Regions from separate parts of the Geothrix sp. PMB-07 genome, predicted to be linked through region 2. Evidence: riboswitches for the same ligand, from Rfam matches in the RefSeq annotation. Region 2 holds a riboswitch; the other holds the start of a gene.
The links. Region 2 has a riboswitch for S-adenosylmethionine ahead of Q9293_RS15825 (bifunctional homocysteine S-methyltransferase/methylenetetrahydrofolate reductase). Riboswitches for the same ligand answer to the same signal wherever they lie in the genome.
Positions count from the first base shown of each region.

Region 1: another riboswitch for S-adenosylmethionine. It lies ahead of Q9293_RS02120 (PLP-dependent aspartate aminotransferase family protein); the one in region 2 lies ahead of Q9293_RS15825 (bifunctional homocysteine S-methyltransferase/methylenetetrahydrofolate reductase).

Region 1 is NZ_CP132333.1:475,589-479,992, forward strand. It holds gene Q9293_RS02100 (ATP/GTP-binding protein) at 1-468, shown strand, start outside; tRNA gene Q9293_RS02105 (tRNA-Asn) at 559-634, shown strand; gene Q9293_RS02110 (putative quinol monooxygenase) at 690-998, shown strand; gene Q9293_RS02115 (FKBP-type peptidyl-prolyl cis-trans isomerase) at 1,002-1,505, shown strand; gene Q9293_RS02120 (PLP-dependent aspartate aminotransferase family protein) at 1,642-2,910, opposite strand; SAM riboswitch class I at 3,011-3,111, opposite strand; gene Q9293_RS02125 (M20 family metallopeptidase) at 3,189-4,244, opposite strand; gene dapF (diaminopimelate epimerase) at 4,241-4,404, opposite strand, start outside.
Region 2 is NZ_CP132333.1:3,627,622-3,632,025, reverse strand. It holds gene Q9293_RS15830 (2Fe-2S iron-sulfur cluster-binding protein) at 1-30, opposite strand, end outside; gene Q9293_RS15825 (bifunctional homocysteine S-methyltransferase/methylenetetrahydrofolate reductase) at 24-1,892, opposite strand; SAM riboswitch class I at 1,958-2,061, opposite strand; gene Q9293_RS15820 (alpha-ketoacid dehydrogenase subunit beta) at 2,185-3,147, opposite strand; gene Q9293_RS15815 (PLP-dependent cysteine synthase family protein) at 3,278-4,276, opposite strand.

The sequences.
Region 1 (4,404 bases), 1.1 Mb from region 2:
AAGCGGGGCAAGCTCGTCAGCCTCGCCACGGAAACCGACCGCACCCTGTTCTTCGACTTCCTGCCGCTGGATATGGGCACCGTCAAGGGCTTCAAGGTCCGCTTCCACCTCTACACCGTGCCTGGGCAGGTCTTCTACGACGCCAGCCGGAAGCTGATCCTGCGTGGCTGCGACGGCATCATCTTCGTGGCCGATAGTCAGAAGGCGCGCATGGAAGCCAACATCGAATCCATTGCGAACCTGGCCACCAACCTCAAGGAGAACGGTTTCGACATCCGTTCCATTCCCTACGTTCTGCAGTTGAATAAGCGGGACATGCCCTCCGCGGCGACCGTGGGTGAAATGGAACGCCTCCTCCGTTTCCGCAGCGAACCGATGATCGAAGCCGTGGCCAACAAGGGCACCGGCGTCATCGAAACCCTCAAGGCCTCCGCGCGGCAGATCCTCATGGAGCTGCAGCGGGCCTGAGGGCCGCATGGGTGGGGCGACGGGGATCACAGGTGTGAGAGCCTCCCGCTTGAATCCTCCGCGCCATCCGGTAGAATGGACCTTCGCCCTTCCGGAGTAGCTCAGGGGTCAGAGCGGGTGACTGTTAATCACTAGGTCGGGGGTTCAAATCCCTCCTCCGGAGCCAAAAGAACGCCCCGCGCATGCGGGGCTTTTTTTCGGGTAGGGCCAAGGGAGGCAACATGGGCAGGATCAGTCTCGTGGCGACCATCGGATTTGAGGCGGAGTCGAAAGAGGCCATCCTCCGGGCCCTCATCGACCACCGGGCGCGCTGCCTGCGAGATGAACCCGGCACCCTTCAATTTGAAGTGATGGTTCCTTCAGAAGACCCCTGCAAGCTGGTGCTCTTCGAGCTGTACGAGGATGCAGCGGCCCTGGCGGCACACGCCCAGGGGGAAAGCATCGGGCAGTACCGAAAAGAAGTCGCAGGCAAAATCACAACATCGCTCAAATACACCTGCACAATGGGAGCTGAATCCGTTCCGAGGTGAGACATGCAGCGAAGAGCCCTGGGCCTGGCCATTCTGATCGCGAGTCTTCCGCTTGTAGGCGCCGATGGCCCGCAGCCTGTCCCTGGCGCGAAGCAGGCTTCCAAGAAAAAGACTTCCAAGAAGGCGGCCGAGCCCGCACCGAAGGGACCCGACATGATCACGACCCCCTCTGGACTGAAATACGTGGACACGGTGGTGGGCACCGGTGACACGCCTCAGAAAGGGCAGAAGTGCCTGGTCCACTACACCGGCTGGCTGGACAACGGCAAGGGCGAGCGCGGCAAGAAGTTCGACAGTTCCGTGGATCGCGGCGAGCCCCTGCCCATTCCCATCGGTGTGGGCCGCGTGATCAAGGGTTGGGACGAGGGCGTCATCAGCATGAAGGTCGGCGGCAAGCGCACCCTCTACATCCCGGCACCCCTGGGCTACGGCGCGAGGGGCGCGGGCGGAGACATCCCGCCCAACGCCAACCTGATCTTTGATGTGGAACTGATCAGCATCAAGTAACGGCCAACGGTTTTCAGCAGACAAACCAACGGCGAATTGGCCACAAAGAACACAAACAACGCAGAGCGGTCAGGCGTGGATCGTTGACTTTTCTCTGTGTCTTTTGCGTTCTTTGTTGCTGGTTTTCATTCCGGACCTAACTCAGGGCCTGCGCCAGATCCGCACGCAGATCCTGCACGTCCTCCAGGCCAATGGAGAGGCGGATGAGGCCGTCGCTGATGCCTGCGTTCTTGCGGGCTTCCGGCGTCATGGAGGCGTGGGTCATGGAGGCGGGATGCGCCACCAGGGATTCCACGCCGCCCAGACTTTCGGCCAGGGTGAACCAGCGCAGCCGCCGCAGCACGTGGTTCAGGCGCTCGCTGCCGCCCTCCTTCAGCTCGAAGCTGAGCATGGCGCCGAAGCCCCGCTGCTGGCGCTTGGCCAGCTCGTGCTGGGGATGGCTGGGCAGGCCCGGGAAGTGCACTTTGCCCACGGCGGGATGGGCCGCCAGGTATTCGGCCAGCACCTGGGCCGTGGCCTCGTGCTGCCGCATGCGCAGGGGCAGCGTCTTCAGGCCCCGCAGCACCAGGAAGCAGTCGTGAGGCGACTGGGAGGTGCCCAGCAGGTTGTTGACGCTCTGGATCTGCTGGGCGAGGGGCTGGCGGCCAGGGCCGGCCACCACCACGCCTCCCACCACGTCGCTGTGGCCGTTGAGATACTTCGTGGTGGAGTGGATGACCAGGTCGGCGCCCAGATCGAAGGGCCGCTGCAGGTAGGGCGAGAGGAAGGTGTTGTCCACGGCCACCAGGCAGTTGGGTTGGCGGTGGCCGATCTCCGTCACCGCGGCGATGTCCGTCAGCCGCAGCAGGGGGTTGGAGGGCGTCTCCACCCAGATCATGCGGGTGTTGGGCCGGATGGCGGCCTTCAGGGCCTCGAGGTCGGCCAGGTTCAGGTAGGTGACCTCCAGGCCGTAGAACTTCTTGGCGTGCTCCAGCAGGCGGAAGGTGCCACCGTAGCAATCCACGGTGGCGATGAGGTGGCTGCCGTGCTCCAGCAGGTTCAGGGCCACCAGGATGGCGCTCATGCCGGTGCTGGTGCAGGTGGCGCCTTGGCCGCCTTCCAGCAACGCGATGGCCTCCTCCAGCGCCGCGCGGGTGGGGTTGCCGCTGCGGGTGTAGTCGTAGCCCGCGTTGGTGCAGATGTCCTTGAAGGCGAAGGTCGATGACAGGTAGAGCGGCGGCATCACGGCGCCGTAGGCCGGATCGGGCTGCACGCCCGCGTGCACGCACTGGGTGGACACGGCGGCATCGGGCACCAGCTCGGGCCGATGGATCCACCCGGCGTTGCCCTCCCGCACCGGCGGCTGGATGGTGAAGTGGTAGGCGGGATTGCCCGGCACGTTGGTGTCTAGGAACTGCTCGCTCATCAGAGCCTCCAAAAATGGAGGATCCTCATCGTTTCATGGCGATCCAAAAAGAGAAGGGGCCCGATCTCTCGGGCCCCTTCTCATGTCAGTCCATGACACTTCAGCATCTCTCCGCAATGACTTGCGGCAGGAATTGGCACCTTGCTTTCGCAGGTTGCCAAGGTTTCATAGGGCCCGTCCCTCCACCTTTCTGGATATCGCGTGATGAAACTGACAAAGATCCTGCTGCCCTTCCAGTATCCGATGGATCCATTGAGCTGCCAAGGAAATTCAATGCCTCAGATGGTGTAATCCTGGCCCTGGGGGCGATCCAGGATGGTCCGCGCCAGGTCCAGGTACTGCTGGGCTCCCGCCACGGCATCCGCCAGGTCGAGGAACTCGCCTTCGGTGTGGGCCACCCGGATGGAACCGGGCCCGGTCATCACCACGAAGCGATCGCGCACCAGGTTTCTCAGGGTGTGCGCATCGGAGCCGAAGGGAACCGGCGCCATGGGAAAGCCCTCCAGGCGGGGAAACACCTCGGGGCCCTTCTCGAAGAGCACGTCCACCTCGCCCAGCTCAGGCCGCAGCCTCAGCACGTCCTGCACGAAGGTGCTGCCGGCCACGGTGCGCGCAAAGAGACGCGCCTCGGCTTCATCGGGCACCACGTTGATGGCGCGGCCCGCTTGCAGGGTGCCCAGGTTCCAGACCTCGGGCCCGAGGATGGGGTCGAGGCGTTCCGGCAGGCGCCGCAGCTCGCCGATCCAATCGAACATGGGGAAGGCGGCGTTGATGCCTTCCTCCGGCGTGCCGCTGTGGGCGGCTTTGCCGCGGCAGCGCAGGCAGAGGTGGGCAGATCCCCGTTGGCCCGTGGCCAGGATGTTGCCGGTGGGCTCGCCGTTGATGACGCCCTGCAGGTTCGGCAGGTTGGCCTTCAGATCCAGGGCGATGCGGGCGCCGAGGCTGTCGGTTTCTTCGCCCACCACGCCCAGAAAGGCCAGGTCGCGGCGGCCTTCCGCCAGCAGCAGGCGGATGGTTTCCATCATGGTGGCCAGGATGCCTTTGGCGTCGCAGGTGCCGCGGCCCCAGAGACGGCCGCCCTCCAGCCGGGGCGGAAGGTAGGGGGGCACCGTGTCGAGGTGGGTGGTGAAGAGCAGTCGCGGCTGACCCCAGGTGGCCAGCAGGTTGCAGCGGCCGCCTTCGACGCTCTGCCACTGCAGGCGGGCACCAAGGTTGCGGAACATCCCGGTGAGCAGGGGGATCATGCGGGCTTCGTGCCCGGTGGTGGAATCCACCTGGCAGAGCTGGAGGGTCCATTGGGCGATGCGCTCGGCGTCCGGCGTCGGCTGCGTCATGGCACCCAGCCTGCGTTGAGGCGGCCTTCATAAACCGACAGCACGGGGCCGGTCATGAGGATGCGTCCCTGCTCCGTGAAAACGATGTCGATGGCGCCGCCAGGCATGAGCACCTGGAGTTGGTCGTCCACCAGGCCCAGGCGTCGGCTGGCCGCCGCGG
Region 2 (4,404 bases):
GTCCTCAAGGAGGAAATGGACCTTCACCATGGGGCCTCCAGTTTGGGCAGCAGGGGCGCCACCAGCTCGACCTGGCCGAAGGGCGCGGAAAGCTGCAGCCCGCGGACGCGGGGCCGGATGAGCTCGATGACTTCGCGGGCGATGTCGAGACCTTCTTTCAGCTGATCCTCGCCGCTGGGCCACTTGGCCATGCGGGCCAGCACCGACTTGGGCACGTAGGCGCCGGGCACCTCGTTGGCCATGAACTCGGCATTGCGCAGGCTCTTGAGGGGCCAGATGCCGGCGATGATGGGCAGGCCGCCCTTGCTGTCCAGGGACTCCGTGAAGTCGAGGAAGCGGAAGAGGGTCTCTGCATCGAAGACGGGCTGGGTGATGGCCCACTGGGCGCCAGCCTCCACCTTGTAGCGGAAGCGGGCCTTCTCGCGCTCCATGTCGGCGGCCACGGGATTGGCGCCGACGCCGACGCTGAACGAGGTGGGCTTGCCGATGCTGGCGCCGCCCAGATCCAGGCCCGTGTTCAGGCGCTTGAGCATGTTCACCAGGCCGATGGCATCCACATCGAAGACAGCCGTGGCCTGAGGGTACGGCCCCAGCTTCGGTGGATCGCCTGTAACCGCCAGGAGATTGCGCAAACCCAGGCCCGCAGCGCCCAGCAGATCGCTCTGCATGCCCAGCAGGTTCCGGTCGCGGCATGCGTAATGAAGGATCGTCTCCAGCCCCACCTGCTGCTCGATGATGAGGGCCGTGGCCAGCGCACTCATGCGCGCCATGGCGCGGGGGCCATCCGGCACGTTGATGGCATCCACACCCAGGGCGCGGCACTGGCGCGTTTTGGCCAGCAGCTTGTCGTACTCCATGCCCTTGGGGGGCACCAGCTCCACGGTGTGGATGAACTCGTTCTGGGCCAGCTTGAGGCTGAAGCGGCTGCGGAAGGGGAAGGGCACCTCGGGCTGCGGCTGTTCGTGGGGTTTGATCTCGAAGCCGCCACCGCCCTGCACGAAGGCGCGCTCCTGGCGGAAGGCGCTGCGCATGGCGCGGATGTGCGCCGCCGTGGTGCCGCTGCAGCCGCCGACGGCCCGGGCGCCCGCAGCGAGAGCGCGTCCCGCGAAGCCGCCGAGATACTCAGGGCTGGCGCCGTAGATGAGGCGGCCGTCGACCATGTGAGGCAGGCCCGGGTTGGGCATGAGGGCGATGGGTTTGGCGGTGACGGCCTTGAGACGTTCCAGCAGGCGCAGGTGCGGCGCGGGGCCGTTGCCGCCGATGAGGCCGACCATGTCGGCGCCCCAGCCGTCAAGCTGCTTGATGAACCAGTCGGGTTCGGCACCGAAGAGAGCCTGGCCATCCTCGTTGGTGGTCATGAGTGCAGCGATGGGAAGATCGCTGAGTTCCTGCACGGCGAGGATGGCCTGATGGATCTCGTTGAGATCCTCGAAGCCCTCCAGCACCAGAAGGTCCGCGCCCGCTTCGATGAGGGGCAGGGCCTGTTCGCGGAAGGTGGCGCGGGCCTCGTCGTACGAGGTGGGCCCCCAGGGTTCGATGCGCACACCCAGCGGGCCGATGCAGCCCGCCACCCAGGCCTGGGAGTTCTGCTGCGCGATGGCGCGCTTGGCCAGCTCCACGCCGGCGCGGTTGATGGCGTCGAGATCGCCCTCCAGGCCCCGGGCGGCCAGCTTCAGGCGGCCCGCGCCCCAGGTGTTGGTGGTGAGCACCGTGGCGCCCGCGGCGAGGAATTCGCCATGGATGGCCAGCAGCAGATCCGGCGACTTGAGGTTGCACTCCTCGAAGCTGCGCTGCAGGGTGATGCCGCGGTCGTGCAGGGCCGTGGCCGTGCTTCCGTCGAAGAGGAAACACTCGCCAGCTTCAAGGGCCTGCCTGAAAGTGGGATGGGTCATGGATGCGCCTATGCAGGGCAGTCCGTTGATCGGCATCCAGGTTGGCTAAGGTCAGTCTGTAACATTCGGTATCTTCCCCCCGGACATGCCGGGGGCAGGAATTGGCACCTTGCGTAAGCAGGTTGCCAAGGTTTCACAGGGCCTTTCCCTCCACCTTTCTGGATAACGCTCTTGGACTGCCAAAGATCAAGCCACAAGGATGAATGAAGCAGGCGGTCGCCGTCAAGGCGCCGCTGGCAAAATCAAGGCTTGGCTGTGGCTCGCCGCGGCCGCTGCCGCCAGGGAGCAGGGGCTACCAGGCCAGCAGTCGGATCACCTCGGCGCGCACTGAAGTGGCGCTGGGCAGGTAGGCAGCTTCCAGCGGCGGGCTGGCGGGCGTGGGGATGTCCGCCGCGCCCAGGCGCAGCACGGGGGCATCCAGCCAGGGGAAGCAGGTTTCGCCGATGCGGGCGGCCAGCTCGGCACCGGGGCCGTAGGTGCGCGAGGCCTCCGTGAGCACCACCACGCGGTGGGTGCGCCGGGCCAGATCCTCGATGGCCGCGTCGTCCAGGGGCCAGAGGGTGCGCAGGTCCAGCACGGCCACGTCGAGATCGGCCACAGCCTCCAGGGCCACGTGCTGCGCAGCGCCGTAAGTGACGATGCAAGCGGCGGCGCCATCCTTGCGCAGGGCGGCTTCGCCCAGGCGGGCGGTGGGCGCTTCCTCCCACTGATCCTTCAGGCGCCGGTAGAGGTGCTTGTGCTCGAAGAAGAGCACGGGATCTGGGTCGTCGATGGCGGCGCGCAACAGGGCGTAGGCATCGCGCACGGTGCCCGGCGCCACCACCTTCAGGCCGGGGCTGCCCAGGAAATGCCCCTCGGGGTTCTGGCTGTGGAAGGGGCCGCCGCCGTTGCCTGCGCCCGAGGGGCCGCGGAACACCACCGGCACGCTGGCACCCCAACGCCAATGGGCCTTGGCGGCGAAGTTCACCATGAGATCCGAGCCCAGCAGCGCAAAATCCATGAACTGGAATTCCGCCACGGGCCGCTGGCCCATGAGGGCCGCGCCAATGGCGGCGCCTGCGATGGCCTGCTCCGAGATGGGCGTGTCCAGGACGCGGTCCCGGCCAAAGCGCTCCAGCAGCCCTTCCGTGGCGCGGAAGGCGCCGCCGTAGACACCAATATCTTCGCCGAGGCAGCACACCCTCCCATCGGCCTCCATGGCGTCGAAGAGGGCTTGGCGGATGGCCTCGACGTAGGTGCCAGAGAAGGCGCTCACGCGGATCGCCCTTTCAGGCGCAAGACACACCACGGAGGCACGGAACCCACGGCGGTGTTACGGAGGCGCCGTGCATGGGCCAGCGGGGCCGGGGTCCCCAGTGCCCTCTGTGTCTTCGTGGTAAAGCCCTTCATTTCTCCTCCAGCAGGTCGCGTTCCGCCAGCCACTCGTCGTTGAAGACGCTGCTGAGGTAGCGGCCTGTGCCATCGGGGAATACGGTGACGATGCGGGCGGGCCGCTCGCGCGGTGGGAGGGTCTTGGCCACCTGCAGCACCGCCCAGAGGGCCGCGCCGCTGGAACCGCCGCCGAGGATGCCCTCTTCCCGCACCAGGCGCCGCGCCTGCTGGAAGGCCTCCCGGTCCGTCACCTGGTGCATGGCGTCGATCACGCTGAAGTCCATGGTGTGGATGAGGAATTCGTCGCCCAGCCCTTCCAGCTTGTAGGGCGCGGCTTTCGGATTCGGTTCGCCGCGGAAGTGGGGCGAGAAGACCGAACCCATGGGGTCCACGGCCACCACCTTGATGTTCGGATCCTTCTCTTTCAGGTAGCGTCCCACGCCGCCAATGGTGCCGCCGGTGCCCGCGCCCGCCACGAAGTAGTCGATGCGGCCCTCCATCTGCTCCCAGATTTCCGGGCCGGTGCCGTGGTAGTGGGCGGCGTTGTTCTCCCGGTTCTCGTGCTGGTCGGGGAAGTAGCAGTTCGGCGTTTCCCGGGCCAGGCGCGGCGTGATGTTGTTGTAGCTGTCCGGGTGCTCGGGCGGCAGGCTGGTGTCCACCTTGTGCACCAGCACGCCGAGGGCCAGCAGCTGGTTCAGCTTTTCCTGCGAAATGGTGTCACGCACCACCACCTTGAGCTTGTAGCCCTTCTGGATGGCCATGAGGGCCAGGCCCATGGCGGTGTTGCCCGAGGAATTTTCGATGATCATGTCGCCGGGTTTCAGGCGGCCGTCGCGTTCGGCGGCCTCGATCATGTACTTGGAGATGCGGTCCTTGCTGCTGCCCATGGGGTTCATGAACTCGAGTTTGGCGAAGACCTCCACCGGCAGGTTCTCGACGACGCGACGCAGCCGGACCAGGGGCGTGTTGCCGATGGCCTCCAGGACGCTGCCGCAGGGCTTCCGGTAATGCATGTCTTCCTCCAAGAACCCAGTATGACCGGCGGTGCGCCGGGAGGCTGGGCCGATGGAAGCGGCCTTTGGACTGGTGATTCGTTGAATTTGGATTAAGATTCTATGAATCCATGTTTTCACTTATTTTT